DNA from 3 places in the Lysinibacillus sp. 1 U-2021 genome. Region 1 is predicted to be linked to each of the others. Evidence: riboswitches for the same ligand, from Rfam matches in the RefSeq annotation. Region 1 holds a riboswitch; each other region holds the start of a gene.

Region 1 (12,517 bases):
GCTCGACTTCTATCGAGGAAAAATGGGAGTTTACTATCTCAACTCCCATTCCCATTTAATCTTATTCTACAAAACAATTTTTTATTGTGCAATTTATATTTTTCAGATAACTAAAATATTTCTGCAATAGCAATCATTTTTCTGCGTTCGCTTCCGTATTCTTGTCTTGTTGAACATTTTCTATAGACGCCACCACTTCCTCGTATGTTTCTTCTGTTTCTTCGGAAGAAGGATTAACTGCCTTTACTTTTTCACCAAACACCGAACGTTCTAGTAATTCTGCAACATCAAATGTTCCAATAGAGTCTTCAACCTCTTTAGCCTTTGTACCATCCTCTAGCATTGTTAGGCAGTAAGGACAGCCTGATGAAATAACTGATGCATTTGTTGCAAGAGCCTGTTCTGTTCGCGCTACGTTAATGCGATTTCCTACATGTTCTTCCATCCACATTAATCCACCACCAGCTCCACAGCACATCGCTGTTTCACGGTTACGTTCCATTTCAACAAGCTTCACGCCAGGGATTCCTCGAAGAATTTCACGTGGGGCATCGTACACATCATTGTAGCGGCCTAAATAACAGGAATCATGGAAAACAATTGTTTCATGAACCTCATAGTTTAGCGCTAGACGATTTTCCTCAATCAACTGATTTAATAACTCAGTGTGATGATACACTTCACCTTTCCAGCCAAAGTCTTGATATTCATTTTTAAAGATATTGTAGGCGTGAGGATCGATTGTTACAATTTTCTTCACGTCATTTTTCTCAAACTCATCAATATTGGCTGTAGCTAGCTCTTGGAATAAGAATTCATTCCCTAAACGGCGAGGTGTATCCCCAGAGTTTTTCTCTTTATTACCTAAGATTGCAAACTTCACACCAGCTTCGTTTAATAGACGACAGAATGCTAAAGCGATTTTTTGAGAGCGATTGTCGAAAGCTCCCATCGAACCAACCCAGAATAAATACTCCATTTCCTCGCCAGATTTTTTCAGCTCTTTTACAGTTGGGATTTGGATTGTTGGATCTAGATCACGCCAATTTTCTTTTTCCTTGCGGTTCAAGCCCCAAGGATTACCTTGTCGTTCGATATTCGTCATTGCACGTTGAGCATCGGGATTTACTTTCCCTTCAGTCATTGTTAGATAACGACGTAGATCAATAATTTTATCAACATGCTCATTCATTACAGGGCATTGATCCTCACAGTTACGACATGTCGTACAAGCCCAAATTTCCTCTTCTGTAATGACATCGCCAATTAAAGATGGGCTGTAGATATCCTCAATTACAGCACCTTCAGCACCAGCTGCCATTGCAAGCTGGTTACCCTTTGTATTGGCAAAGAATTGATAAGGCACCCATGGTTTTTGTTTTGTTACGACTGCGCCCGTAAATGTTAAATGGTCACGCAATTTTACGATTAAATCCATAGGAGACAGCATTTTTCCTGTTCCTGTTGCTGGACACATGTTTGTACAACGTCCACATTCTACACAAGAATAGAGATCAAGCATTTGCTTTTGTGTGAAGTCCTGTATGCGTCCTACCCCAATAGAAGGCATATCCTCTTCGCTTTCAGCATTTTCTCCAGCTTCTTCTAAGGCCTCAAAATCAATTGGTGTTAATGTACCCGTACGATCTAAACGATTCATGTAAACATTAAGTGGACTGACAATTAAGTGGAAATGTTTAGACTGCGGTACGTATACCAGGAATGTTAATAGAATTAAAAGATGTGCCCACCACATTACATAAAACACACCAGCGGCCACAGATGTAGGTAGGAAGCCAAAAATGGCAGCTATACTTGAAGCAACTGGCTCCGTATAAGTTAATCCCTCACCATGCCAAATTAATCCCATACCATTAGCGATTAATGTAGATACCATTAAGCCACCAATGAAAATTAATACAAGGCCGTTTTTCCATCCTCGTTTTAGACGTACTAGCTTTTCAACATAGCGGCGGTAAAATGCCCACACTACCGCGATTAAAATCATTAAAACTACTAGCTCTTGGAAGAATGTAAAGACACCATAGAAAATGCCTAGTGGCAGATGTGACTCAGGTGCTAGTCCTTTCCAAATTAAATCAATGGCCCCTAACTGTACCATCAAAAATCCATAGAAAAACATAACATGTATTAAACCACTCTTTGGATCCTTTAATAGCTTATTTTGACCAAATACATTGACCATAATATAACGAAGTCGTTCTTTAACACTTTCATCAAACTCAACCTTTTTCCCCAATTGCACATACTTATAGCGTGTTTTCAACAGGTAGAAGAACAATCCTACTGCATAAAGCACAACCACGACTGTTAAGACAATGTTAGCAATTAATAATGGACTCATGGTTGGTCCCCCCTTTAGTTTGTCGTAATTTTCTCTCTTTGTGACGAATTTGCTAGTTCATACAGAAATGTACTTCACTTTATCATTATATTCCTATTCTAATAAATGAGTGAGCATTCAGTCAACATAAAACGGAAATATTTCTGATAATTTTATATTCTTACATTTTACAAGAAAAAAAGCCACCCTGAATTTTTTCAAAGTAGCATTTTTTTACTTTCCTTAACTATTTTACTTAGTAGGATGTCGCATATTCAGTAGACATTTGAACATCTGCTAAAATTGCACACAAACTATACCACCCCGTAGCTTAATACCTGGCAATTTACTTTTTGTACAAAAACATTTTTTACATCAAACTTTATTTTTTAAAAACATTCCCACTGCGAATATATTCAACATCTGCTACGTTTAAGCGAGCATTTACAACACGTGCAGCTGCAAATAAATAATCCGATAAGCGATTTAAATATTTTTGAACAACCTTGGGTACATCTTCAACTTCTTTCATAAGTGTCACCATTTCACGCTCCGCTCGACGTGCAACCGTGCGTGCAATGTGTAAAGTCGCCGCTGCTGGTGCACCTCCTGGTAAAATAAAACGTTGTAAAGGTGGCGCTTCATCTGATAAAGCATCTATACGGGCTTCAAGTACTTCAATCGGTTGCTCTGTTAATTTATAATGACGCTCTTTCATCACATTAGCAAGGTCCCCACCAGCATCGAACAGCTCATGCTGAATTGTCTCTAGGTCTGTTAAAATATCCTTGAAAAGCGCTTGATCTAATTCACTTACAGCCTTTCCAATAAAGGAATTTAATTCATCAATTGCCCCATATGTTTCCACACGTAAACTATCTTTATCAACCCGTCCTCCAATTAGACTTGTTTTCCCCGTATCGCCTGTTTTCGTGTAAAGCTTCATTTCTCTCATCTCCTAAAAATGGTTTTTATAATTCCTAATCGCCTGAACTGTTGTTTCATAGACACCCTTTGCAATCATTTTACCAACTTCCGTAATTGGGCCACCATACAGCATTTCTACTCCTTTTTGAGTTGCAGCAATTAACAGACTATCTGTAGCAGTACCTGTTGCAATTGTTCCACTCCGCTCATCACGAATATTTTCTGATTGCAACGCCTTTGTTTTTGCCTCAGTTGCTGTCATCAATGCCTGAAAAAATGCCTCTTCCGATAAACAACCATTAACGATAACCCATGTATTAATAGTACCAATATATGGATCATCTTGTCTTTCGTGTACTCGAGATACATCAACTGCATTGCCTACGCCAGCTGTTACAGCTACGATTATACTGCCAAAAGGTGCTGAAAATTCATTGATGGCCACTAGAGCTGTTGGTACTGCTGTTAGCATAACAACAGTATTTGTAGATGAAAAATTTTCCCTTTTCAAAAATTCTTTAACTTCTCGTTTCACATCGCTAATGACATAATCACCAGGAACTGAGCGATTTAATAAGCAATTATGCCAGCCAATGCCTGGGTTATGAACTGCAGAAGATACGGTCTTCAGAGGAAGCTCTGATTGAAGTTGGATATATTGTTCAGTTATCGTAAAGTGCTCTTTTTTGATGACAGCTCGCTGCTGATAGTCTGTAGCTGCGGGCATCATTGTAATTTGAGGTTTTGGTATTTCAGGGTGAGCATATGTAGTCACCCGTGCTTGATAAACTTCTTCAATTTGGGAGGCAATTAATACTTCATGTGGTGCACCAAGTGCTCTCATTTGTCCGCTTTCCATCAGCAATAATTCATCACAATAAAGAGAGGCTAAATTCATATCGTGTAGTACCATAACGACTGTTAAACCACACTCCATGGCTTCCTTCCGAACCATATCTAAAATTTGACGTTGGTGGGCAATATCAAGATGGTTCGTTGGTTCATCCAGCAGTAAGATTTCAGCTGTTTGAGCTAATGCCTGTGCAACAAAAACTCTTTGTTGTTCACCGCCAGATAAAAATTCCATCGGTGTATGCTCATATCGCTTTACACCTGTTTGAAGCATTGCATGTTGAACTGCCTTCTCATCTTGTGCAGACCAACTCGAGAAAAAGCCTGTTTGATGCGGGTAGCGCCCCAGTGAAACTGCCTCTCTCACACTGTTCGAGAAAGCATTTGCATGAAGCTGTGGTAATACAGCCATTTTTTTTGCCAAAGCACGAGCATGATAAGAAAGAATATTTTGTCCATCAATCGAAACGGTTCCAGCAGTAGCTGGTAAAATACCACTCATTACTTTTAATAATGTGGATTTCCCGCTACCATTCGGCCCTAGAATGCCAAGAATTTTTCCTTTTTCAACAGTAAAACTAATGTCCCTGACGATTGGTACATCTTCATAGCCACCTGATAGATGTTCAACAACAATCATGCCCGTACCCCCTTGCTTCTTCGCTGCTTATAAAAAATATAGGAGAAAACAGGTGCTCCAATAAATGCCGTAATGACACCAATTGGTAGCTCTCTTGGCACAATGATTGTTCGTGCTACTAAGTCACAAATAATGAGTAATGTTGCACCATTGAAAAAAGATAATGGTAATAAGTGGCGATGATCAGAACCCCAAATCATCCTTGTCATATGCGGCACCACTAACCCTACAAAGCCAATTGTGCCAGAAACTGCTACAGCTGCTCCAGTTAGCATGGAGCCACCTGCTAATATCAAATATTTACTGCGCTTTACATTAACACCTAAATGTTTTGCTCGCTCTTCACCATACAACAAGACATTTAATTCTCGTCTTTGTGTCCATAACATTATTGAACCTACAATCACAAATGGAATGATCATTTGGACATATGGCCAACCACGCATCGAAACAGAACCAAGTAGCCAGCCTATTACCTGACGTAATTCTTCACCAGATAAGGCAATCATTAATGAAATGAGGGAACCTAAAAATGAACTAAAAATAACACCTGTTAATATCAACGTTTCCATTTTTAATGAGCGGTCTACGAGTCTAGCAAAGCTCATAACAACTACCATCGTAATGATAGCACCAATCATACTAAAGGTTGGCAGCGCATACAAACCGACAACAGGTATAGAAATACTAAAAAAGATCGTTAAAACAGCACCAACAGAAGCCCCTGATGAAACCCCTAGTGTATATGGATCAGCTAATGGATTTTTTAATAAACCTTGGAAAGCTGCTCCAGCAATAGCTAGAGATGCGCCTACTAGTCCCGCTAATAACACGCGAGGCAAACGAATTTTCCAAAAGATATTGGCGGCTGTTTCATCAACCGCCTTATTCCACAATACTTCTAATGGAATATGAACCGAGCCTATCGCTACGCCACACCAGATGCTAATAAGAAGAAGCGTACATGTTAATGTATAGGCTAGTGCTATTTTTTTCACTTAAATACCTCAGGATAGATTGCTTTTGCTAATTCTTCTAGACCTTCAGCTAAACGTGGCCCTTGACGACTTGTCGTACTTTCATCTACCTGCACAATCGCATTATTTTTTACGGCATTAATCGTATCAAAGCCCGCACGTTTTGGTATTTTCGTTAAAATATCTGGTACATAATGATATGTCACCACGATGACATCTGGATTTTTTGCGATAATTTGTTCTGCATCAATTTTATACCAATTATCGCCATCTACAGCTACATTCTCTGCATTAATCATTTCAAGCATCGCGTTCATAAATGTACCATTGCCAGCTGTATAAATATCTGGCTCATCTGATGCTTCAACTAACACTTTTTTGGGTTCAACATCCTTGACTTTAGACAAAACTTCTTCTACTTTTGCCTTCATATTCGCGACAATTTTTTCTGCCTCTGGTAATTTCCCTGTAGCACGTCCCAGTTGCTCAATTGTTGTATATGTTTCATTAAAGTCTTGTGCATTTTTTACAACAAATACTTTCAAACCTGCTGATTCAAGCTGTGCAATAGCCTCTTCTGAAAGAGACATGCTAGATTCGTGTGAAAAAACGATATCTGGTTTTAAGGCAATAATTTTTTCAATATCGTATTCCATACCGCCAACCTTATCCTTCTCAGCTGCCTCTGGCGGATAATCGTCGTTGTCCGTAACACCAACTATTTCATCATTTAAACCTAGTCCAAAAAGGATTTCCGTATTACTCGGAATAAGTGAAACAATTTTCTCAGGAGGTGCTTCAAGTGTAATGTCCTTACCAAGGGCATCTGTTATCGTCATTGGGAATGTTGCTTCATCCACCTGGGCTGTTTCTTGCTGTGTTTGCTGCTCGTTAGATGGCTTGTTATCTTTTGCTTCCTGCCCACAAGCAGCTAGCAAGCCTACTGCTAAAAATGCTGATAATCCTATTTTCCAAAATTTCTTCATGTGAATCCTCCTTCGTTGATCCGTGCGACATTTCGCTTTATTCTACATCAAAATAAAACCCCTCATCTTTGATCGATGAGGGGGCAAAATCGCACCAAAAAAACTGATACAAAATCCACCACCCTATCCTCGTAGGTTGTCATGTCGTTATAAAGGCAGGTCTCCTGGCTAGTGCTACTTGCGATTTTTCAAGCCTTCCCGAAATCTTCAGTGGCATCATTTGAAAAAACTCACACTTACAGTGGCGGGACCGCATCGGAATTACACCGATTTCCCTTTTCACTTTACTTAAGTAAAGAACCTTTATAATATTCAGTTGATTTCATTATACATGAAAATGAAAGAAGTCGCCTCCATTCAAGACGACTCCCCGGCCATTATACAATTTCAGAAAAGTATTGAACTGTTTTCATTTGTGCACCCATTTCTCTTAATGACCATGTCTGCTCTAAATAAATGTCCGCTAGTTTTTCATATTTCCCACCAAATTTATGTGCCCACTCAACCGCTATGACACTTTCATAAAGGTGCGCCATTTTTTCCGCCACACCTTTTGCTTCAAAAGTTTTCGTTGCTTCGTCTAAAGCGCTAAAAATTTGAAGTTTCACAGACATATTCGCCAATTGTTCTTTAACAATTTGTACTAATGAACTGTTAGCTAATTTGTCTAATCGTTCCTCCATCTCCTGTACAAACAGTTCATGGGCATGAAACTTATCTACTAAACGAATGAGTTCCAAGGCCAAAATATTAGCCGTCCCCTCCCACACCGTCAATACTTGCGCATCTCTTAATAAGCGAGGCGTTACAAAGTCTTCTATATAGCCATTACCTCCATGTAATTCAATTGCCTCACTAGCATAGTGAACAGCTTGCTCTGCCGTTTCCTTTTTCATAATGGCAATATATAAACGATTCATAATAAGATCTTGCTGTGTGCCCTGTCCACTTGTCACTTTATCGTATAATTGAATAAGATCAAAAACTGTCGCTACTTCCACGTGCAACTTAGCTGCAAATTTCCCTAAAGTATCCTGAATCATAGGGTATTGTGTTAAGGGCTTGCCAAATGCATGTCGATTGCTTACATAATGTTTCGCCTCTAAGAAGCCGCGACGCATAATACCAATTGAAGCGACTGCATTACAAATTCTGGAGAGATTTAGTGCTTCTAGCATATAATAAATCCCTTTATTTTGCTCCCCTACAACGTAGGCAAGAGCACCATCAAATTCTACCTCACCAGAGGGAACTGCCCGAACGCCTAGCTTATCTTTCAGTCGGCGAATACGTAGATGATTTGTTGTTCCATCTTCTTTACGCCAAGGAACTGCAAACAACGTTAAGCCTTTGGAACCTGCTGGTGCACTTTCTAGTCGTGCCAATACCATCGCTACACCACACATGCCCGCATTGGATGCAAAGTATTTTTCACCATATAGACGATACGCAGTGCCATCCTTTCTCGCCTCCACCACATTTGCACCAACGTCAGAGCCTCCTTGACGTTCTGTTAAAAAGGTCGCACCTTCATATAAATCTGTGTCACCTGTTGCACAAACATGTGGTAAAAAACGCTGCTTTACCTCTTCATCTGCATAATGATCTAATAGATAGGCAGTAGCCATCGTCAATGTTACGGGACAATAAAAACCAGGTTCTGCATGGGATAGCAAATAACCTTGTGCAAAGCTATAAACATAATTCCCCTTGTGGCCTAGCTGCGGAATATGCTTGTGTACATAGCCTACAATCCCAGTATTATATGTCTCTTCAATCGTTTTTTTATAGCCATCATTAACCCAAACCTCCGATATCTCTTCACCATAGGCATCATATCTTTGAAGGCGAGGCTCACCCTGTCGATCTGTATGTTTTGCCCTCGCATCAATATCACCTGCACATAGCTCACCAAAATCTGCTAACTCTCGTTGGGCATAGGATAAAAACTCTTTATCTAACATCATTTCTACTATTTTTTGAAGCGTGTCATCTTCCGTAAAAAAGTTCGTAGTACGCATTGCTTCTTGTTGTAATACTTTCATGCTATCTCACCTCTTGCCCCTTCAAATTTTGTTTTAATATTTTGCCTGATGCATTGCGTGGGAGCGCTTCCACTTTTTCAAAAATACGTGGTATTTTAAACTTTGCAAGATGTTCCTCTAAATAAGCTTTCAAAGCTTCCTCATCAATATCTTGTTTAGCACAATACACAGCCTTTACAGTTTCCCCCCATTGCGGATGTGGTACACCAATTACTGCAACCTCGAATATCCCTTCAAAACTCAATAAACAATCTTCAATTTCTTTCGGATAAATATTGACACCACCCGAAATAATGACATCCTTTTTACGATCTACAATCCAAATAAAACCATCTTTATCCTTGCGAGCTAGATCCCCTGTTTTTAACCAACCGTCAATAAAGGCTTCATTAGTTGCTACTTCATCCTTATAGTAGCCAAGCATGTTACCCTCACCTAATAAGACAATTTCCCCCACTTCGCCTACATTTACATCTTCTCCACTGTCATTCACAATACGCAACTCTGTACCAAGTGGCGCCCGCTGGCCAATACTTCCTGCCTTTGCTTCATGCTCCTTGCCAAATAATAATGAACCACTTGGACCTGCCTCTGTTAATCCATATACACAAGTCAAATTATTTGTGCGGAATGCCTGCTGAATGAATCGAACCTCACTTTGAGATAACGGTGCTCCACCATAGACCCACCATTTCATAGAAGACAAATCTGCCGAATGTAGCCTTGGCAGCTGTGCCGTTAATAAATAAGCAACAGGTGCTCCAAAGAAATGTGTTGTTTTCTCCTTTTCAATGGAATCAATGAATAAATCGGGTGTAAAAGTTGGTGTTTATACATTTGTTGAGCCTACCAATACACCCGCCATTAAAAATAAATGTAATGGTGCAGAGTGTGTTAATGGCATCATAAGCAAAATACGGCTCTCAGGCTTTACCTCCATTTCAACAGCTATCATTTGCGCCACTGTTAAAATATTACGGTAGCTAAATAACACACCCTTTGGTTTTCCTGTCGTGCCAGATGTATATAAAATCGTGGAAGGGTCATCCTCTTGTAACTGACAATCAATCGTTTGTGTACTTGCATTTTGAAGCATTGATTCATACTGATACCATCCCACTTTTTCTTGACCTGTTTTAATTTTCAACGGAATACCAGCTAGCTGTTCAACTACTGCAAAAATAACCTCATGTACGACAATTGCCTTCGCCTCTGCATGCTGCGCCACGTACTCTACTTCTTGCAATGTAAACTTTGCATTGACTGGCACAACGATCGCTCCAATACGCTGAATAGCAAAGTAACTGACAACAAACTCTAAAACGTTTGGCATAAAAATTAAAACCTTATCCCCCTGCTTTACTCCCTGCTCTAGTAAAGCATGACTAAAACGTGTCACCTGCCTATCTAAATCTTGGTAGGTTACTCTTCTGCCATGACAAATAACGGCTTCATTTTTCGAATACTTACGGGCATTACGTGCTAATAAATTGGAACTATTCATCTTGCATCTCTCCCTTTAAAGTCGCTAATTTTTCGCTAAACATGCCATGCATTTGTTGTAACTCACGCTTCATCTGCGTCAGCTCAGCTATTTTACTGTCAATCTCTTGAATTTTTTGTTCCCCGTATTCAACCGTTCGCTCTAATTGCTGAATTCCTGAGCGATCAAAATCAAATAGTAAAACCATCTCTTTGATTTCCTCCAACGAAAATCCGTACCGCTTGCCTCTGAAAATAAGCTTGAGTTTCGCTAATTCTTTTTTTGAAAAGGTTCGTTGGTTGGTAGATGAACGATGGGGGCAAAGAAGTCCAAGTTCCTCATAATAACGAATTGTCCGCGTAGACACATTAAACTCCTTTGCTACCTCCTGAATCGTCTTCAAAACCATCTCCCCTTTCCTAATTGGCAACAGTATACCATTGACGTTAACGTAAACTTCAACAAAATTTTCGGAATTAACAGAAAAATAAAGTTTGGGACAGCTAATTTCCCACGGTTTATTCGTTTCTTTTGACCTTCTATCCAACACATTCGGAACTTTATCTCTCATCTTCAGCCTTCTATCCATTAAAAAAAGCCCCTAACACTTTTCATGTTAGGAGCCTAAAGTTTAATTACATTTTTTCAGGTGCAGATACGCCGATTAAGCGTAGTGCGTTCGCAATTGTTGTGCGGACAGCCGTAATTAATGCTAAACGAGCCTCTGTTAACTCTTTGTTTGAAGCATCTAATACTTTTTCTGCATTGTAGAAGCTGTGGAATGCAGCTGCTGTTTCTTGAATATAGTTTGCAATACGGTGCGGTGTGCGGTGTTTCGCTGCTTCCGCTACCACTTTCGGAAAATCACCAATCTTTTTCAGTAAATCAATTTCCTTTTCTGCTGTTAACAAATTGAGATGTTCTGTTGTAGCAGCAAAGCCTTGTTCATTTGCTGAACGTAAAATAGATGAAATACGTGCATGTGCATATTGTGCATAGTACACAGGGTTTTCATTAGATTGTGATACTGCAAGGTCAAGATCAAAGTCCATATGAGAATCGCCAGCTGTTTTTACAAAGAAGTAACGAACTGCGTCAAGGCCAACCTCTTCTACAAGCTCACGCATTGTTACTGCATTCCCTGTACGCTTAGACATTTTAAATTTTTCACCGTTTTTGTAAAGCTGAACCATTTGAATAACTTCCACTTCTAACGTATCTCGATCATAACCAAGTGCTTGAATCGCTGCTTTCATACGTGGAATATATCCGTGATGATCAGCTCCCCAAATATTGATTAATTTATCGAAGCCACGGACAATTTTGTCTTCGTGGTAAGCAATATCTGGTGTTAAATATGTGAATGACCCATCATTTTTAATTAGCACACGATCTTTATCATCACCAAATGTTGTAGAGCGGAACCAAGTAGCACCATCCTCTTCAAACACATGTCCATTAGCTTTTAATTTATCTAAAGCTACTTCGATTTTCCCGTTTTCATATAGTGACGTTTCAGAATACCAGACATCAAAATTTACACGGAAGTTTGCTAGGTCTGTTTTTAATTTATCTAATTCTAAAGCTAAACCGTGCTGACGGAAGAAGGCAAAACGCTCATCATCTGATTTTGCTAAAATTGCATCACCATGCTCTTTTGCTAATTTACCTGCAATATCAATAATATCTTGCCCATGATAGCCGTCTTCTGGCATTTCAGCTTCCATTCCTAATGCTTGTTTATAACGCGCTTCTAATGAATAAGCTAAGTTATTAATTTGATTACCTGCATCATTAATATAATATTCACGAGAGACACTGTAACCAGCCATATCCAACACATTACATAAGGAATCACCAACAGAAGCGCCACGAGCATGTCCTAGGTGAAGATCTCCAGTAGGATTTGCTGAAACGAACTCTACTTGAATCTTTTCCCCAGCGCCAGCATTTGAGCGGCCATAGTCCTTACCTTGCTCAAGCACCTGTGTCACTACCTCTGTTAGGAAATCTTTACGCACTGTGATATTCATGAAGCCTGGGCCAGCAATATCAATCTTTTCAATATCTGTGCCTGTTGTATCAAGATTTTCTAAAATAGCTTCGGCGATAGCACGTGGTGGCTTTTTAGCTAACTTCGTTAATTGCATCGCAATGTTTGTTGCATAGTCACCATTTGCTTTATCCTTTGGTGTTTCTAGGTGAATCGATAATTCTGTGCCAGCCTCAACGAGACCAGCTTTTTCAACAGCCTGCACGATCG
Region 2 (7,610 bases), 1.9 Mb from region 1:
GGACCAACCTCGCTCAAATCCCCATGATTGAATCATCAATAAATTCAGAATGGCATGGTAAATGTCATTCATAGGATAAACAAAAAAATAATTATGACTTTTAAAGAAAATAATTTGCAATATTGCCACGACAGCAAATGTAAATATATAAAGTGGATATAATCTACTGACACGGTTAACTATAAAAGTTTTTGCTGAGGTTTTATTGCTGTGTATATTGTCAGCGTATAGATAAAAAAATATGAATCCAGAAATCATAAAAAACAATTCGACAGCATATAAACCGTAATGATAAAAGACGGAAAAAAATTCATAAAAAGGTTGGCGGTTTATGATTATGTCAGATGCAGCATTCTTTTTCATAAAAAAATGTTGCCAATGCCATAACACAACGGAAAGTGCGGCAAATCCTCTCAGAACATCCAGGGTATATATTCTCTTCCCAAAAACATTCGTCACAACGAACCTCTTTTAATAAAGTCAAGTGATAATGAAAGATAAATATTGTAAACGAAAAAGCACTGGACTGGAACATATATCTCTGCCTGTAATTTAACCAGGGTAATTTTACTAACGCAGTCATAATTCGTTCATGTATACCAGATGAAAGTACATGTTCTATGAAATAGGGTTTTGCCTGGAGTTTGAAGGTTTTTAACGATTATACCTGTTTAATCGACTCCCCATGTTTTTTGACATTATCCACCGCACACGATACTGGATGCCAGGCAAACTGATTTGCTGGCATAAAGTCACTGAGAATTTTTTACCAACAATATCTTGCCACATCTTTTCCCGCACAGTTTCGGCAATAGAATCAGCGGGCAGCGGTCATCAATATTCACCAGACATTGATCTGCCGCACTATCTGACCGGTGTCCTGCTGAGAATACTAATTTCTTTTTTTTGCAAGTGCTGTCCAATCATGATTGGGGGGGCGGCGGAGTTGAAAACGCAGACACGTTGTATGCAATAACGTGCTGCGGTTTAATCTTATCAATTGAATACTCAAAAATTAGGTGAGTAACGGACCGGGGACATAGCTCCTTTTTTTCTTAATTCATCTGGTATTTTTTTCCCAAGATAAAGATTTGCTATTTCAGGTGGGGCTTCTCGACCTTCAAAACCATAGCGAGAACTTTGTGTTGCCTCAAAGTCAGGATCCTCGTCCCAGTATTTCATCGTAGGGAAATTTTCACGTGTTGATTTGAGCCATTTATCAGCAATAAAAACCCCTCGAACGATACCCCTTACAGTGGCAAGAATGACTTCTGCTTGACTGGCGCGCGAGGCATTGATGCGCCAGCTAAATCGAACCGCATCATAAAGCTCTGAATCCTTTGCACTTCTGTTAACGGAAATCATTAATGCTTTATGATGAAATGTTATGGTTTCGGGTTGATATGTTGCTATCAATTCTTTGACATGCGCGGCGCCGAATTCATTGCTGCCAGCACCATTCATGATATTCGTTAACCCAGGGTAGGCATCATTAAGTGCTGCTTCAACTTCGTACGCCGTCTTTTCATCAGTCATTCCATGTCGATGGATGACATGGATAACTTCAAGTCCCGCTAATCTTATTTCTCTGATTTGCTTTAGCTTGTTGCTCAGTAACTCGTCATCATCAGCCGCTGCCACTTCACCGCGCATATGGGCAAATACGCGGTTACCTTTGCCTTTCCCTACATAGAAGGTGCTTCCGTCCCTAGGATCAATCAATCGGTATACATACCAGCCAAGGTGTTCAATTACTCCAGAAGGAAACTCAGTAATATCCATTTTGCAATATCTGTGAATTATTTGTGAGACGTATATTAATGAACATTGCAAGGGCTCACAACTAGTAGTGTTGAGAAAGCCATCGGGAAAATGAGGCTAACCCTTTGAATTTACATAGCGCAAAAAGATACCTTTCCTCATAATGTGAGCTAATTTTATGTTTCGTTTGATGATCGGGTCGGTCTCGAAACCCGTAGCCACGTCGTATGCAAGAACGTGCTACGACTGGCTGGTGAACTTCCGATAGTGCGAGTATTGAATGATTTCCAGCTGTTATCGATTTTGCGTATTTTTTGCATGAGAGGATTTTTACCTCCTCCCACCGATCCTCCATGGCTTTACGCCAGTGTCTCTAGGTCTGCTATGTGCCAAAAGCAGACATTATAAGTTCGTACTGGATTAATTATTGAGTAGTGAAAAGAGGTTATCTCTAGCAGTTTAATCCCTAATTTTTTGTTGGCACGTATACTCGCCCATCGTTATGATGGGGTGATACATGTCATTAACGGATAGGGATGTTGAGATGGACAAAGCAAAATGGCTCACCGGTATTAAGAAAATTGCCGAAATAACGGGAGCAGCGGTTGGTGGAGGGGCTGGAATTTTAGCCAATGGCCCTTTGACGGCAGCAGCGGGAGGGGCGATTGGAGTCGTCATTGCACAGACCATCACTGAAGTTGCAAGCCGGGCTTTATCTCAGAGGGAAGATATTAGAATTGGCTTATCAGCACGTATCTCTATTGATCGTATAAATGAATTGCTGGAAGAAGGTCATAAACCACGCGATGACGGATTCTTTGATGAGGAAAGGAGCATTGCTGAGGAAGTATTCGAAGGTTGTTTGATGGCGTCAAAAAATTCCCATGAAGAAAAGAAAGCGCTCTATCTTGGCTATCTGTTTGCGAATCTTTGCTTCAATAAGAAAATATCAAAAGATCAGACTAACAGAATTGTCGCAATTGCGAATAGATTAACGTATAGCCAGTTATGTATATTACGGGCGTTTATATTTGAAGATATACGCTCAATACTTCCATTGATAAATCATGACTTCACCAAAAACAATGCCACTTTCGAGCAAATAGTCGTTTTACAAGAGATTTATGAGCTCGATGTTTCAGGTCTTGCGATAATAGAAGACCAGCATACATTCTATTTTAACCAGGTAACCCCAAGCAAAGTTAGGACACAAGGTATGGGAGCTGCATTGTACGAATTGATGGAACTGAAAAAAATACCGATGGAGGACTGGATTGGTACAATCCGCCCTCTTTTGACTGATCCATCTTTTCCTCATAAAGAATCAACAATTATGCAACAATGGTGACTATGTGCATGCCACTAATACAGTCGCTTCCTCGCTCATAACAGACAGCTAAACCTGATACGGAGCAGCTTCGTGCCCAAATACTAAATACTACTTAATAAAGAGCAGTGCTAGATGTTAAATACTAATAATCAGTTGAGGATCCTATGATTACAAAGTTTAATTTTCCTAATTCCTTCATCACAGAATTTATTAAAACACCCGATAAATATCCATTATCCATCCCAGAAGGGGCCATACTTCGTGCTGCGTATACTCAAGGCATTAAGCTTCGTAAAGTAACTGGTGGGTGGGTAGAGTATGATGATAATTCTCAAAAATGGGTTGTATATAAAGTTTGTGCATCTTGGTAGGTCCTGTTGAAAATTGGGAATGGATCATTTACCAGCCCTTGAACATCCACTGAAAATGATCTACTTCCCATGACTCAAGACAACACGATGTAAAAATGCATCCCAGACTTCCGCTGTTCTCTAACAGCAGACCTGATTGCCATTTATGCTGTCCGCTGCGAGTCATAAGCGGATTTTCTATCATCGCGATATCTTAATTTAAGGGGAGCAGTTCACGGCAACGGCAGTAAAAGGCTAAGCTGATAAAGTGGAGTTGATGGCAGCTATGTAGCTCCTTTTGCCAAACTAATAGACATATCTTTAACAAATAGATTCCAGATAACGTTTATGAGTAACTGTGTTACAGTAACGTTAGAAGATAAAACGCAAAAATTCACTGACTGATATCTTAACCATACGATTGTGGACTAAAACATTGAAGGTTATCAATGATGAACAAAATAAGTTTAAGAAAAACTCATGCACAACTCTTTTCCCGGAAGCTTAAAAAGTTAGCTATCATACAAAGGATTGAGCACGATCTAGATAAGCTAGACTTGAATGAACCGGATTCAGTGTATTCAATTAATCAAAAAAAAGAATATCTTTATCAATCATACATAGTTCATTTAGTTGCAAGTTGGCAAGAGTTTAATAAAGATCTCGTACTGTATTGTTTTGATGCATTGAAAAAAGATAGCGATAACCCTTCAATTAATTCAATTGCTCAAAGTCGCATTGATGACCTGCTTAAACAGTTCAATACGCCTAGCGCAGCGAATGTCGACTCGTTGTTTGACAAAGCTTTTGGTGTAAAAAAAACATCTAAGACGTGGACATTGGGTACAGCGGATTCTCAGATGGCTCTGAATGTGCTAAATAAAGTGCTGAAAACTAGACATAAAATTGCTCATACAGGTTATGCATCTGAAGAACTTAGTTACAAGGAAAATTTTGAAAATATGGAAGTGATATATGAAATTGCAGTTGCAACAGAAAAGCATGTGTTGGCATCTTTAAATATTAAATAAGTTGAAAGGAGAGTTTTTTATCGTATTGCTTAATCATGCCCGTTTCTCGCTCATAACAGACATAAACTTCAGTTATAGCATAAAGGTATGCATGCTGGGTGGGGAAAGTATGAAGGAAAAGAAGACTGCTGCGCCGTTTGTCGTCACGTTTATCTTCATTGGCTATGCAAGTCGTAATACAAGGTGGGACAAAACTGAGACACATAAGGCCTCGCAATGGCTTGCAAGGCTTTACATGTTTTGATGTGGTGGGACGTGTGAGCGCAGTGTTGATGGGGTAATGCTTTGAATTAGAAGCGGATTCTTATAATTCGTAATGCGAAGGTCGTAGGTTCGACTCCTATTATCGGCACCATTAAAATCAAAGAGTTACCCCATATTTAAATACACCACGTTTCCTCCTGTGCCGCATTTGTGCCATTGTAACCTTGGCAATTCATCAAAATACTGTTCTGACATCAGGCAGTGCAGGTGCAGCTATTTAAACCAATTGCTGCCGCCATTCTTTGACGTAGTCAATCAGGGTGCGGAGCTTTGGTGCAATATTGCGACGCTGTGGGAAATACAGATAGAAGCCCGGAAATTGTGGAAGAAAGTCATCAAGCAGCGATACAAGCTTACCGCTTTCAATATATGGCCTGAAAGTTTCCTGAGTGGCAATTGTTATTCCTCCGCCGGCAAGAACCAGCCTCAACATCAGACGCAGATCATTAGTCGTAATCTGCGGTTCAATCGCAAGGTCGAAAGTTCTCCCGTTTTCTTCAAATGGCCAGCGATAAGGCGCAACCTCCGGGGACTGACGCCAGCCGATACACTTATGGGTATTTCCCTCGGAGGCGAGAAAGCGCTTTCCACGCCCGGCCGCAAGGATCAGGACGACGGGGGCAGGCATGAATCCTCCTCCTGATGGAGACGTACAGAGGCGATTTCTGCCAGCACGGAGAGTGCCAGAGTATGCGCATCCCGGGCTTTGGGGAATATCCCGACGGGGGCCCGGATTTGCGCTGTCTCCTCCCTGGACCATCCCAGCTCGTGGAGCTTTTGCAGACGTAACGTGTGGGTTCGATGGCTGCCCAATGCGCCGAGATAAAAGGGTTTTGCTTCTCGCGCGGCCTGCAACACTGGCAGCTCCCGGTTGAGATCATGGCACAGCAAAATGACCGCCGTATCGGTATCGATCTGAGCGCTGGCTGAGGCCGGAAAAAGATCCGTAACAGTGGCCTTTTGAAATGTGCTCCCATTTACAGTTGCGGGACAGCGTCGGATTCACACCGATCTTCCCTTTTAAACAAATTAAAAAATCTAATTTGTACCTCTATCCTATTATTCCGTTTTTATTATTATACCATAAGGTTTATGTACTCAGACACTATCCTAATTGATTACTAATATCTATTGTAAAGGAGTCAATTTTCAAAGTCAATTTCAGTCAATTCAGCAACTTACTTTTCTGTTTCAACATTTTAACAATAAAAAAAGAGAGTGTAACACTCTCTTCAATGCTGCCAATTGATTTTTTTATTTATTCATCGTCCGCAGCGTATTCGTCGTATTCTTCATCTTTATGTTCTTTACATGCAAAAGCTGTCTCGTCATAGATGAGATGCAAATCTTTTTTATGAAATGCTGCTTCTTCCCCACAGAAAATACAATATGCATAAGGTGCATCTTCATCATGTTCATTGACGCATTTTACACATACTACTTCATCTGAATAATCCTCTTCTGATCCTCCACAATAAGTCCCACGCTCATATACGTTGATTGCTTCCCCTTTATCAATCTCTCTGTCACATGATTTACATAAAACCATTCATATTACCCCTCTCATTTAAATCCATTTTATCACAGATAATTTAACCATCTCTGACCTTTTATACTTTATATAATTATCAATAATATTCCAAGTATAAACTTTTAATTTAATAGTAGTTTCGAATATTTTATTCTCCACACAAGGCGAAACATTCTATTTTGTATTCTTAGATTTTTAGCTTATTCTTCATATAAATAAATGGACAAAATCCCCCCTATTTGACAGCAATAAGCTAAATAAAAAAGAGGGAAATTATCCCCTCTTTATCTATAAATCATGTGAGTTGAATACTACTGTATCCCCTTCACTATCTATTCTTTCTACATAATAGATAAATGAAGTTATAATTGTAGTAGGAATAGAAGTTGAAAATTCATAATATGTAGTTGTATTTGTATTTTTATCAATATCGAAATTTAGTTTTACGGTTTCAATGAACTCTGATTCTTTTGCAGATTTATTCGTTATCCATAACTTGGTTGCTCGTGATATCTCTAATTCTTCTAGTTCAAATGAATGTTTTGATTTTTCTTTTCCATTAATAAATGTTACATCTAAATCAACTTCATATTTAGGCATCTTATATTATCTCCTTATCAATTATTTTACAATGGATTATTGTGAGAATTATATGAATAGGGCTCGACTATTAAGATTAAATTATCCTCAGTAACTAATATTCTCTCTATAATTTTATAATGTGCAATGGAAGTGATTATAGTATTTTCACTAGAAAAATTCTGAATAAAACTATCACAGGTAAGTACATCTTCTCTATTAAAGTCATGTAATTCAAATAATCTATTATCATTTACATCGAAATAAAAAATTGAATTGCTAACTTTCTTTAACTCATTCCAATTAACATTATCAATTAAATCTTTGTATTGTACAGCATCAAATTTTTCAGCAAGTTTCCCCATATTAAACACCCCTTCTCATTTTATAGTTACATTTTACCATAGTTGGATATAGCAAGAAATACCTTTCTTTATAGGCGATTATATTACAAACAAAAAAAGAAGCTATTCAGAAAGAATAACCTCGTTTCAATGTCATTTAATGTGTTTTAATAGCACCGATACTTAACATGTACTTTGCATAACAAATTGAGTCACAGTATAAATTAGCCTCATCTATAAGATATTCATCTTCTCTGGTTAACTCGTTTAGACAATCCTTATTTGCACAACAGCCAATCACATTGATATCGTGATATCTATTCAGCTTCTTCACCCTCTCCAACTTTGTTATTTTCTCCATCATCCTCCCTTTTTAGATTTTCCCCTGTTCTTTTAACATCTCGTAAAGGAACCTTGCAG
Region 3 (12,517 bases), 650 kb from region 1:
ATTAATAAATGAACTTCTGCATAATGCTTGAGGGGCTCGAAATGACCATAGCCCGTTACGGTCGTCGCAATGGTTTCCATGTATAAAATTTGCGGCTCACCAAAGGAGACAGCTAATGAAAAACGCGTCATTAATACCTCTGTCAGGACCTCCAATTGAATGGCACCCATAATATGCACATGGATTTCCTGAAATTTTTCCTGCCAGACCACACGCAAGGACGGCTCTTCTGCTTCGAGTAACCGGAAAATCTGTAGCACTTCCTTGATATGCTGATCACCCTCATATTGAACCTTTGCCTGTAAGGTTGGGACAAGCTCATAGGGCTGTGATAGCATCGTTGTACCGATTCGATCCCCAATGTTTGCCTGGCTCAGTCCTTTGACAGCGAAAATTTCTCCTGCCTCTACCTGTTGAACGGTCTCAAAGCGACTGCCGTTATAAAGGCGAATTTCGGTCACTTTTTCTGTTACTTCGTCAAATGAAAATTCATCTCGTACATGCAACGAGCCTTTGGTTGCCTTCATAAAGGTTAAACGCTGGTGCCCATCATGACGAATCTTAAAAACCTCGCCCTCAAACGGGGCATCCTTGTCAAAATGGGAAGCCGTTAACAGCGGGAGCTGGTCAAGAAATTCCTGAATGCCCTCATCCTTTAAGGCCGAGCCAGCAAAGCAAGGGAAGGCACCTTCATTTTTAATCATTTCCTTTAATTGAGCAAGACACTGTTCATGCTCCAATGACTCATTTAGAAAGGCATCAAGCAATTTTTCGTCGCGCTCCGCCAGCCATTCCATAATATTATTTGATACATAGTCTGCTCGAAGTGGCTCATCGATGAACAATACATGCTGAGAACAATCTTTGCGAAGCTGTCTGATGACAGCCTCCATATTGGCACCCTCACGATCCATTTTATTGATAAAGAAGAAGGTAGGGACATGGTATTGACGTAAAAGTTGCCACACTGTTTCTGTATGGCCCTGTATCCCTTCGACAGCGCTAATGATAATAATGGCATAATCCATCACACGAATAGCACGCTCCATCTCAGGGGAGAAATCGACATGCCCTGGCGTATCAATCAATGTGTATGTATCATCGCCAATATTTATGCGCCCTTGCTCGGCAAATATCGTAATGCCTCGTCTGCGCTCTAGCTCATGATGATCAAGAAAGGTATCCTGATGATCAACTCGCCCCCGTGCTTGAATACTATTTGTATGAAAAAGCACTTGCTCAGAGAAGGTCGTTTTTCCTGCATCCACGTGCGCAAGTACACCGATCGTTTTGTACATAAGAAATCCTCGTTTCTATAGAATGCTATCTTTTTATTGTAACAGAATACTAGCTTCTATATTTCTTGTAAAATAGTTCGTCTTTATGTCAAAATAGTGCTAATATAATGATGATTATACTTTTAGTGTCATACTACTGATTGCGCGATAAATTTTCTTCTGCTAGTCTATCAATAGTATTGACCATTATAGAACGTATTGGTGCAAATGGCATTTGTCATTTGCTTAAAAGGGAAATCGGTGCAATTCCGATGCTGTCCCGCAACTGTAAATGGGGAGTCTATACAGCATGCCACTGTAGTGAAACTATGGGAAGGCGTATAGATGATGAACCTAAGCCAGGATACCTGCCAGTATGTATTTTTTGACTAAGAACCACGAGGATGGGGATAGTGATGAAGGTAATGATACCGTTATTTCACTATGCTACTCTCTTGGCGACAAGAGGGTTTTTTTATGCCCTTCCAACTACCTTAGTAGTAAAGAAGTCTCTGATTTCTTTCTATATTTTAACAGCAAAGGAGAAAAGGACATGAAGAAATGGAAAAGTATATGGCTGATGATGATCATTGCCTTGGTCGCTGTTTTAGGGGCTTGTAACGCAAAGGACAAAACGGAATCAGCTGCACAAGGTGAAAAGGTTGAGCCATCTGAGGCGGCAGCAGAAGTAACCATTGAAAATAATGACACAACTCAAACATATACGGAAGCACCAACAAAAGCGATTAGCTTAAATCAACATGTGACAGAAATCATGCTTGCACTTGGTTTAGAGGATTCTATGGTAGGGACAGCTTACTTAGATGATAAAATCTATGAACCACTGCAAGAGGCATACGATAAGGTCCCTGTTCTTTCCGATCAATACCCAACGAAGGAGCAAGTCATCGATGCCGAGGCAGATTTCCTATATGCTGGCTGGAAAAGTGGCTTTGGCGAAAAGGGTGTAGGCACACCAGAAGAGCTTGAAGAATTAGGCATCCATACGTATTTACATACGGCTTCCAACATGACAAAGCCAACAATAGAAGATATTTTCACTGATATTCGCAATATCGCGAAGATTTTCCGTATTGAGGATCGTGGCGAAGCTTTAATTGAGCAAATGACGAAAGATGTAGAGGCAGTACAAGCTAAATTACCAAAAGATAGCGAAAAATTACGTGTTCTTGTGTTTGATAGCGGTGAAAAGGATGTATTTACAGCTGGTCAAAACTTTATGAATGAGCTTGTGACAATCGCGGGTGGACAAAATATCTTTGGTGATGTGGAATCTAGCTGGACAACTGTGTCGAAGGAAGATGCAGTAGACCGCAACCCAGAGGTAGTTGTCGTGATTGATTACGGTGAAACAACGGCAGACCAAAAGATCCAATTCTTAAAAAATGATCCAGCCTTAAAGGAGATGGAAGCGGTCAAAAATGAGCGCTTTGTCATCCTGCCACTTTCAGCAGCGTCTGAAGGAGTTCGTGCGGCAGAGGCCATTGAAATTTTAGCAAAGGGCTTCTATCCTGAAAACTTTTAATCCATTCGAGCTAGCGTTTTGCTAGCTCCTTTTTTATAAGGAGCGATAAAAATGAACGCATTTCAAAAAAATGTACCAGATCAAACATTTGAAACACTGAACGGTCATGGTGAGTTTACCCGTCTAGCCGTTAGCCCTGGCATTATTAATAAGCATTATACTCCTGCACAATTCCAAAAAATAGCCGAAATTGCTGGCGAAAAGGGGGCGATAAAATATTCTGCTTCCTATAGTATACTCGTATCCATACCAACGTGCGATGCCACGGAAGCGGTGCAAGCCTTACAGGAAGCAGGTCTTTATGTTGCTCCCTCTGGTTCAATCATAGCCATGAAGGCCTGCGATTTTTGTGATGGGGAGAAAATGGAGGCTGCTCCGATAACCGAACAGCTCTATCATGCCATAGAGGGGATGAAGGTACCTGCAAGAGTGCGTGTCAATATTAATGGCTGTGCATCAGCTTGCTACAATGCAGTCTATGATGATATTGGACTCGTTTACCAACAAGAAAGCTTTGATGTCTATTTAGGGGCAGTACCAATGGGAGCAAAGGCACAGGCTGGCACGTTATTCGCTAAGAGGGTAGACGTCACACAAATTGAAGATTTTTTACTGCACCTGATAAACCTTTATAAGGAGCATGCTCGCCCAAATGAGCCCTTTTATAAATTTTATCGCAGAACAAAGTCAGCAGAATATTGGGAACTAGTGAAAAATTCAATTCAATAGAGGAATATTACTTAGGGTGTCGAAGTATTGTAGTAAGGCACAGAAAATTACAATACAAAGGAGCAAGAACATGACATCGAAACAAGGGATTCAACCAGAAGATCTTTATCACTTAAAATCAGTAGCAGATCCACAGCTTTCACCAGATGGGACAGAGGTAGTTTATGTAGAGACTCGTATGGACGAGAAGAAAAATGACTATATATCGAATTTGTTTTACATAAACTTGAAGGACAAAACACCACAGCAATGGACATTTGGTGAAGATAGAACGAGTTCCCCTGTTTGGTCACCAGATGGCAGTCAAATTGCATTTTTGTCAACGAGAACAGGTAAGTCGCAAATTTATGTTCTTTCGAAAACAGGTGGAGAGGCAAAACAGGTGACACATTGTAAAAATGGAGCGACCTCCCCTGTCTGGTCACCATGTGGCAAGAAAATTGCTTTTTCAGTCGTGCTAGGGAAAGATGAAACCATCCTAGATAAAGCGGAGGATGAGAAGAAAAAGGATAAAGAACTAAAGCCACTAGAAATCGAGAAAATGAAACACAAATCGGATGCTGGTGGATTTATGGATATGGAGCAGTTTACCCATATTGCCATTGTCAATGTGGCATCAGGAGAGCTAGAACAAGTGACAGAAGGCAAAGAGTACTGCCATCTAGGTACTTGGTCGCCAGATGGCAAATACCTTACGTACTTAGCAAATAAAGTGGAGGATTTAGATTTCTCATTTAATGTGGATATCTATTTATTGGAGTTAGAAACGAAACAGAGTCACAAGCTAACAGAAGGTTCGGGTGCTTATTACCAAACGGCTTGGTCTCCGAATAGTCGCTATCTTTCTTTTGTAGGTGGAGAACGTGAATTTGAAAATGCCACACAAGCAAAGCTTTGGATGTATGACATGGAGCAAAAACTACTAAACTGTGTAACAAGTGAATTTGATGCGCCTGTTGGTGATTATGTCATCGGTGATTTCCTGCAAGGTGTAGCGTCACCACGAGTGCAATGGATGAATGATAATCATAGCTTCTACTTCCAAGTCACAGATCACGGCAATGCGGCGATTTATTACGGAAATGTAGATGGCGAAATTTACCCAGCTATCCATGATGATCAATATGTCTATGGCTTCTCACTTGATGCGCAAAACGATCAGGCTATTGCGGCTATTAGCACAACGACCAATCCAGGCGATCTGTTTTATGTGAACCTAAAAACGGGTGACAAAGAACAGTTGACGTCCATTAATGAAGATTTTTTAAAAACCAAAACATTAGCTGTTCCAGAGAGTATCGAATTTGAAGGTGCTGAAGGCTGGAAGGTCAACGGCTGGATTATGAAGCCAGTTGGCTATGAAGCAGGGAAGAAGTATCCTCTCATTCTTGAAATCCATGGTGGTCCGCATGCAATGTATGGCAATACCTACTTTAATGAATTCCAAATCCTTGCTGCACAAGGCTTTGCAGTGCTTTATACGAATCCGCGTGGTAGTCATGGCTATGGCCAAAAATTTGTGGATGCAGTACGTGGCGATTATGGTGGTAATGATTATGCGGACTTAATGGCAGCGGTAGACTACGCTCTGGAGCACTATGATTTTATTGATCAAGATCGTCTAGGTGTAACTGGTGGAAGCTACGGTGGTTTTATGACCAACTGGATTGTGGGCCATACAAATCGCTTTAAAGCAGCTGTGACGCAGCGCTCCATTTCGAACTGGATTAGCTTTGCTGGTGTCAGTGATATCGGCTATTATTTTACAGACTGGCAAATTCAAGCAGGACTCGATGATATAGAGAAGCTATGGCATCATTCGCCACTGAAGTATGTAGACAAAGTGGAGACACCATTATTGATTTTACATGGTGAAAAAGACTATCGTTGTCCAATTGAGCAGGCAGAGCAATTGTTTATCGCCTTAAAATATCGTAAAAAACAAACAAAATTCGTGCGTTTCCCTGAGGCGAATCATGAACTTTCAAGAAGTGGAAAGCCTACATTACGAATTAATCGACTTGAATATATCCGTGATTGGTTTGTGAAATATCTATAATCGGGTGGCCTAAGAAGAGAACATCTTCTTAGGCTACTTTTAATAGAAGGGCTCTGTTTGATTGTTTATAACGTTTCAATCTTTTGGAACCTTTATTGTAGAGGTACCGAACCTCCTTAGGTAGAATCAACTTTTCCTTACATAAAAAGAATCACACCTTGGTGTGATTCTCGATTGGTTAGTCGATTTTCTGGATGAACACGACCTTCAGATAATTAAATTCAGGGTATTCACGTGGTACACGGAAATCCTTCGGTAAACCGTATTCCTCGACAATTTTATAGCGTGTACGAGTCTCTTTAAAGGCTTGGTCAATAAAGCCTTTGAACTTTTTCATGCCAAAGCTGGCATTATTTGTGGAAGCCACAATGATGCCGTTTTTAGCGGTAATGGCAATCGTGTCCTTTAGTAATTTAGGGTAGTCCTTTGCCGTTGAAAAGGTCATTTGCTTCGTACGTGCAAAGCTAGGTGGGTCTAATACGACAAGGTCAAACTGTAAAGCATGGCGCTGTGCATATTTAAAATAATGGAAGACATCCATGACTTTTATATCCTGTGCCTCATAATCAATATGATTGACACTAAATTGCTCAATCGTTTTGGCTAGACTGCGCTTTGCCACATCTACACTCGTTGTCTTGATGGCTCCTCCTAGAGCGGCTGCCACAGAAAATGCTCCTGTATAGGAAAATGTATTCAGCATGTCTGTGTTGTTGGCATAACGCTCTCGAATAGCCAATCGTACCTCACGTTGATCGAGGAAAATCCCTGTCATGGCGCCATCGTTTAAATGCACCGCATAGGTCATACCATTTTCCTTCACCATGATAGGAAATTCTCCTGGCGTGCCCATTACAAAATCATCTTGCTCGATATATTGTCCTTTACTATCAAAGCGTTTTTTCTCATAAATCGCTTGGTAGTCTACTGTCTCAGCAAGCGCCTCATACACCACTTCTTTAAATGAGTAAATGCCCCCACTATACCAGCTTACCATGTAGTAGCTGTTAAAAAAATCAATCGTAAGTCCGCCGATGCCATCTCCTTCACCATTAAACACACGAAAGGCTGTTGTGTTTTCATTGCTAAAAAATGCAGCACGATTGTCGATGGCTTTTTTGAATTTTTTTTTAAAAAAAGCTTTATCAATTGTTTCATTCGCATCGGTCGTTAGCACCCAGCCAATCCCTTTGTTTTGGATGCCGTAGTAACCTGTTCCAATAAAACGGTTATGATGATCCATGAGTCTGAGGAGTGTTCCTTGCTCAGCAGGTAAACGTCGTGCATCAACCGCATCTTTTGAAATAAGTGGGAAGCCTTTTTTTAATTGATCAGAAAAGGGCTGTTGTATTTGTAGAGCTATTGTTTGTGTCATAGTGTCATCCTTTAAAAAACGTTTTGCTCTATTATCGCACTGTTTGCGCGGGATAGCCAAACTTATTTCAGGAATTGCGCAATTTTTGTCACGGTTTCAATCGTTGCTTCTTCAAAATAATTCATTTTACTGAAATAACTATGGATTAAACCTGGCATTGTAATATGTTCCACTACCACACCAGCAGCCTTTAACTTTTGTGCATAGCTTAGACCCTCATCAAAGAGAACATCTGCCTCTGCAGCTATAATGAATGTTTTCGGCATGTTACGGACTTCCTCTAGCTGAAGTGGGGACACAAGTGGATTTGTGAAGTTTGCTTCCTCTGTATAGTGATGAGAGAACCACTGCATGGCTTGTGTATCTAAGCCGTAATCTTCACCATATGCCAGATAAGATACTGTTGAAAAATCGACATTTGTGACAGGATAGATGAGTGTTTGAGCGTGTAACGATGGTCCCTCGAGTGCAGTAGCTAAGTATGCAACCACAGTAGCCAAATTTCCGCCAGCACTGTCCCCAGCAACTGATAATCGACTTGCATCGCCACCTAAGGATTCCATATGATCGTGCACCCATACTAAGCTATCATAGGCATCATGTAAGGGTGTTGGGAAAGGATATTCAGGTGCTAAGCGGTAATCCACTGATACCACAATCGCCTGTGCCTGGTCTGCTAATAACTGGCAGCCTGCATCGACAGATTCTAGATTGCCATAGACCCAGCCTCCCCCATGATAAAAAACAATAACAGGTAATGTTTTACCGAGAACAGGCGTATAAAGCCGAACTGTAATTTGTTCGCCATCTCGCACTGTAATTTTGTGATCCTCCATGGATGCTAGCTTCGGTTTGTGTGCAGATTGCCATTGTGTAACCGTCCGCATGGCTCTCGCTTCCTGAGGTGAAACTTTGTAATAAGGTGTACCAGTACGCTGAGCTTCTAGATATTGAACAGCTTCTTTTCTTAAAGTTATCATCTTCATCATTCCTTTATTGAGAGGTTTGTTATTCCTATTATAAACTATTCATATAATTTTACTAGGATTTAGGTGTAACAAATGTTTATTTATTTAAAAATAGGTGAAACAAGCGCATTATGTTTATAATAAAAGGGACGAAAGTATTTGGAGGGACAGTATGATTTCTTTAATTGTGGCACATGATGACAATTACGTCATCGGATATAACAATGGGATGCCTTGGCATTTACCTGGGGATCTGCAGTATTTTAAACAAAAAACAATGGGCAAGCCTATGATTATGGGACGTAAAACATTTGAATCCATCGGTCGACCACTTCCAGGGCGACGCAACATCGTCATTACACGAGACGAGAACTATCAGGCAGAAGGCATTGAAATTGTCACTAGCTTGGAAGGTGCTTTAGCGCTAGCTGGAGATGTACCTGAGGTGATGATTATTGGCGGCGAGCAAATTTTCCGTTTAGTGATGGAGATGGCTGATCGCTTGTATATCACAAAAATTAATCATGCCTTTCAGGGTGACACCTATTTCCCGAGCTATGAGCAAGATTTTGTTCAAGTCTCTTCAGAGGAGCCTGAAACAGCACCAGAAGGTTATACATTCCAATATCAAATTTTTGAACGTAAATAAACGAAAAAGCAATCGCTCCCTTCACAATGAGCGATTGCTTTTATTATAGATAAAAATAAACACACGCATACATGGAGGCACAGCCAGCTAGCACAAAGAGATGCCAGATTGCATGGTTAAAGGGCAGAGAGCGCCATGCATAAAAGATGGCTCCAATCGTATAGAATAGCCCACCTGCTAGCAGTAAAGCAAAGCCATGTAAACCTAAATACAGATAAACGGGCTTAATGGCAAATATAATTAACCAGCCCATGCCAATATAAAAAATTAATGAAAGTACTTCAAAGCGATTAATAAAGAAACATTTAAACAATACACCAAGCACAGCCAATGACCAAATAATACATAGTAGCGTCAATCCAAGGGAACCACCAACGGCAATTAATAAAAACGGCGTATAGGTGCCGGCAATTAAAATATAAATGGACGAATGGTCCAAAATAGCGAAAAAGTGTTTATATTTTTCTGGCATACTGTGTAGTAATGTAGACATTAAAAACAGAATGATGACAGACGCACCGAAAATGCTGAAGGTTGTAATATGTAGGGCATTTCCTGTTTGTACGGCTGCTAACAGTAGAACAACCAGTGCTGGAATACTAGCAATGAAACCAATACCGTGTGTTATGGCATTCCACAGCTCTTCCCTCCATGATTTATAGTCAAATGAATCAACCATTTGAAACACTCCTTTCGTTCGTACATTTACTATACCCCAATAATTTATAGATGAACATTTACATTTGTCATATAGTTCATATCAAAAATGTCATAAGCCTGTCATATTCTTTGAGGGGCATTGATAGACAAGAGGTAGGTGAAAACGCTATAGTATCCAAGGTAGCGTTTACATGCTAGCTAGGACAGAGCTTTGCCTAATGACAAATGTCATGTTTACATAATGATTCATTAGTCTATATAATAAATTTTAATGAAGTAAAAGGATGTGTCGAAGTGAGACGAATTCATATAGTAACGGACTCAACTTGTGATTTAACAAAAGAAGAAGTAGCACAACATGGCATACATATCGTGCCTTTAACGATTCAAATTGATGGTCAAACATATACAGATGGAGTGGACTTAGAGCCACCATCTTTTTTAGGCTTAATGAAAAATGCAAAAAATTTACCGAAAAGTTCACAACCAGCACCAGGTAAATTTAAGGAATTATATGATGAGCTCGGTAAAGATGGCGATCAAATTATCTCCATCCATATGACTGGTGGTATGAGTGGCACAGTAGAATCAGCTCGTCAAGCAGCTCAAATGACAGATGCCGATGTGACAGTCATTGACTCACGCTTTATCGCGATTGGTTTAGCTATCCAACTACGAGAGGCCATCCGCATGCGAGATGAAGGCGCCACTGTGGAGGACATCGTGACACGTTTAGAAAAGGTACGAGACAATACACATTTATACGTTATTGTAGACACGCTCGAAAACTTAATCAAAGGCGGTCGAATTGGTAAAGGCACAGGCTTTATCGGTTCCCTCCTAAACATCAAAGTCATTGCCAACCTTGAAGGTGGCGTATACAATCCTGTGTCAAAGGTACGTAGTCATAAACAAGTAGTCAATTTTTTATTTAAACAATTCCAAGCAGATACAGCTGGAAAAACAGTTAAGGCAGTCGGCATTTCCCATGCAGATGGCCTAGTAACGATGGGCAACCCATTAAAAGCGCTGATCGAAGAAACTGGCTTTAACGATGTTGAAATTGCCTTTACATCTCCAATCATCTCGACACATACAGGTCCAGGAGCAATTGGTTTTATTTATTTTGCAGAATAACAGGAAGGAGCTACTACATAAGTAAATGTAGTGGCTTTTTTATTATGCGTGGATCTCCTAGCAGGATGAGCGGATTATTCAAAGATGAGCAGTTTTTGTTTAGCTGTGATCAGTTTTCCACTAACTATGAGCGTGAGCGGCTTCAATTAAATAGTAATCGTGTTGAACAGTAGCTTCAATCAAACAGTGATCACGTTGCCACCAAAAATAAATCAGACATCCTACTAATTATCATCCCTTCTGCATAAAGGCACACTGTATAAACACACATTTTTCCATACATACACCTGAGGAAATTTGGCAAGCACACAAAATTATGGAGAACTAAGGGGAAGTCACTTTTCATGGCGGCATGAACTATTCTATAATAGAAGTAATAGAAAGGGATGGAAGGTGGTCAAATGGACATTTGGCGATTTATGTTGTCATGTTTGACCGTCTTTGTACTAAGTGGTTGTGCAATATCAATCGATGAACCGAATCCGCAAGCAGAACCTGAAGGTGAGCAAGCAGGAACGGAGCAAGATATACCGCAGGATGAGCAACAAACAGAAGATGAGGAAAAAACATCTAAGAATATGTTGACGCAAATTTTTGAACATTTTTTTGAGCCATCAGCAGAGGATTTATCGCAAATTGATGAAGAACAAGCAAAGCAACTACATTACTTGGCACTGGGAGATTCGTTGACAGATGGTGTCGGTGATGAGTATAGTCAAGACGGTTATGTTGGAAGATTAGCAGATTCATTGCTCGCATGGCCTTCGATTTCGGATGTAGAGGTTGATAATCGGGGCAAACGTGGCAGACGCAGCGATCAGCTACTAAAATTAGTGAAAAAAGGGCATTATGATGAGGAGCTGCAAGAAGCACAGCTAATTTCCTTAACAATGGGTGGCAATGATGTCATGAAGGTCGTCAGGCAGGATTTATTTAACCTGAAACGTGATGCTTTTGATAAGGAATTACTGGCATACAAGGAACGTTACAGCAAAATCGTAGAAGGCATTCGTGCTAAAAATCCGACAGTGCCCTTATTACTCATTGGTTTTTACAATCCATTTTCGATTGTAACCAATGAGGCGAATGAATTTGATACGATTATCACAGAATGGAATAATGTGATAGAGGAAGTAGCCAGCAAGGATTCCAATGCTTGTTACGTATCAGTAGAAGATTTGTTTGATTCAAATGAAGAGCTCGTCTATCATACAGACTTTTTCCACCCGAATGCAAAGGGGTATGAAAAAATGACAGAGCGTATACTAGCAGCAATGGAGCAGTGTGGTATGGAAAAAAAGATTAACAAGGCAATAGGCTTCGAGGAGTGACAAAATGAATAAATGGAAAGTCGCGTTTTTCGCCTTAGCGGGCACAGTGCTTTTTGCAATCCTCCTCGTCGTTTTTTTAGCAACTAGACCAGTGGATGGCGTCCATGTTGCGAAGAGTTCAGCAGGTGAAAGTGAAAGCAAAGGAAATGTACTCGTGGTGCAAACCACAACAAAGGAATTAGAATCGATCTCAAAAAAATACCTAAAGGATGCAGCGAAAGGCTCACCTTTACCACTTGATTTCACAATTGGGGATGATATTCAACTACGTAGCACACTGACGGTATTCTATACGGAAATCCCCATTTCCATGAATTTTGATCCTATTGTGGATGACAAGGGGAATATTATTTTAAAACAGACAGGCATGAATGTAGGGTTATTAAACATTCCACCAGAAACGACAATGAAAATCATGCGCGATTCGGTGGAGTTTCCCTCATGGATTACCGTGAATCCGAATAAAGCAGAAATATATATTGATTTATCGCGCATTAACATTGCCTCTGGTTCACGTGTACGTGCTAAAGAGTTGGACTTACCAAAGGATAAAATCTTATTGGAAATTATTGTTCCTGGTGAATAAGGAGTGAAGTGAATGGCAAAGCAATATGCAACATTTGCGGGAGGCTGTTTTTGGTGTATGGTCAAGCCCTTTGACGAAACACCTGGGATTGATTCCGTAATCTCAGGCTATACAGGTGGACATGTTGTAAATCCTACCTATGAACAGGTTTGCTCGGAAACAACAGGGCATGTGGAAGCTGTACAAATCACATTTGATGA

What was found. Region 1 has a riboswitch for cobalamin ahead of QH639_RS25135 (ABC transporter substrate-binding protein). Riboswitches for the same ligand answer to the same signal wherever they lie in the genome.
Region 2: another riboswitch for cobalamin. It lies ahead of paoD (molybdenum cofactor insertion chaperone PaoD); the one in region 1 lies ahead of QH639_RS25135 (ABC transporter substrate-binding protein).
Region 3: another riboswitch for cobalamin. It lies ahead of QH639_RS21735 (ABC transporter substrate-binding protein); the one in region 1 lies ahead of QH639_RS25135 (ABC transporter substrate-binding protein).

What each region holds. Positions count from the first base shown of each region.
Region 1 covers NZ_CP123966.1:4,746,459-4,758,975, forward strand. Annotated here, with positions in the region: gene QH639_RS25115 (heterodisulfide reductase-related iron-sulfur binding cluster) at 134-2,365, opposite strand; gene QH639_RS25120 (cob(I)yrinic acid a,c-diamide adenosyltransferase) at 2,727-3,290, opposite strand; gene QH639_RS25125 (adenosylcobinamide amidohydrolase) at 3,303-4,763, opposite strand; gene QH639_RS25130 (FecCD family ABC transporter permease) at 4,760-5,761, opposite strand; gene QH639_RS25135 (ABC transporter substrate-binding protein) at 5,758-6,726, opposite strand; cobalamin riboswitch at 6,864-7,046, opposite strand; gene QH639_RS25140 (acyl-CoA dehydrogenase family protein) at 7,104-8,771, opposite strand; partial or broken gene QH639_RS25145 (class I adenylate-forming enzyme family protein) at 8,773-10,275, opposite strand; gene QH639_RS25150 (MerR family transcriptional regulator) at 10,268-10,657, opposite strand; gene argS (arginine--tRNA ligase) at 10,890-12,517, opposite strand, start outside.
Region 2 covers NZ_CP123966.1:2,873,534-2,881,143, forward strand. Annotated here, with positions in the region: gene QH639_RS14750 (acyltransferase family protein) at 1-459, opposite strand, end outside; gene QH639_RS14755 (LEM-3-like GIY-YIG domain-containing protein) at 1,009-1,782, opposite strand; gene QH639_RS14760 (hypothetical protein) at 2,279-3,109, shown strand; gene QH639_RS14765 (hypothetical protein) at 3,256-3,462, shown strand; gene QH639_RS14770 (HEPN domain-containing protein) at 3,891-4,472, shown strand; gene QH639_RS14775 (LysR substrate-binding domain-containing protein) at 4,954-5,364, opposite strand; partial or broken gene paoD (molybdenum cofactor insertion chaperone PaoD) at 5,343-5,618, opposite strand; cobalamin riboswitch at 5,579-5,804, opposite strand; gene QH639_RS14780 (hypothetical protein) at 5,995-6,285, opposite strand; gene QH639_RS14785 (hypothetical protein) at 6,556-6,867, opposite strand; gene QH639_RS14790 (hypothetical protein) at 6,894-7,211, opposite strand; gene QH639_RS14795 (hypothetical protein) at 7,564-7,610, opposite strand, start outside.
Region 3 covers NZ_CP123966.1:4,093,383-4,105,899, reverse strand. Annotated here, with positions in the region: gene QH639_RS21740 (elongation factor G) at 1-1,298, opposite strand, end outside; cobalamin riboswitch at 1,481-1,667, shown strand; gene QH639_RS21735 (ABC transporter substrate-binding protein) at 1,831-2,823, shown strand; gene QH639_RS21730 (precorrin-3B methylase) at 2,875-3,552, shown strand; gene QH639_RS21725 (S9 family peptidase) at 3,623-5,611, shown strand; gene QH639_RS21720 (class I SAM-dependent rRNA methyltransferase) at 5,790-6,986, opposite strand; gene QH639_RS21715 (alpha/beta hydrolase) at 7,049-7,966, opposite strand; gene QH639_RS21710 (dihydrofolate reductase) at 8,127-8,603, shown strand; gene trhA (PAQR family membrane homeostasis protein TrhA) at 8,647-9,282, opposite strand; gene QH639_RS21700 (DegV family protein) at 9,558-10,400, shown strand; gene QH639_RS21695 (GDSL-type esterase/lipase family protein) at 10,802-11,731, shown strand; gene QH639_RS21690 (YpmS family protein) at 11,736-12,317, shown strand; gene msrA (peptide-methionine (S)-S-oxide reductase MsrA) at 12,330-12,517, shown strand, end outside.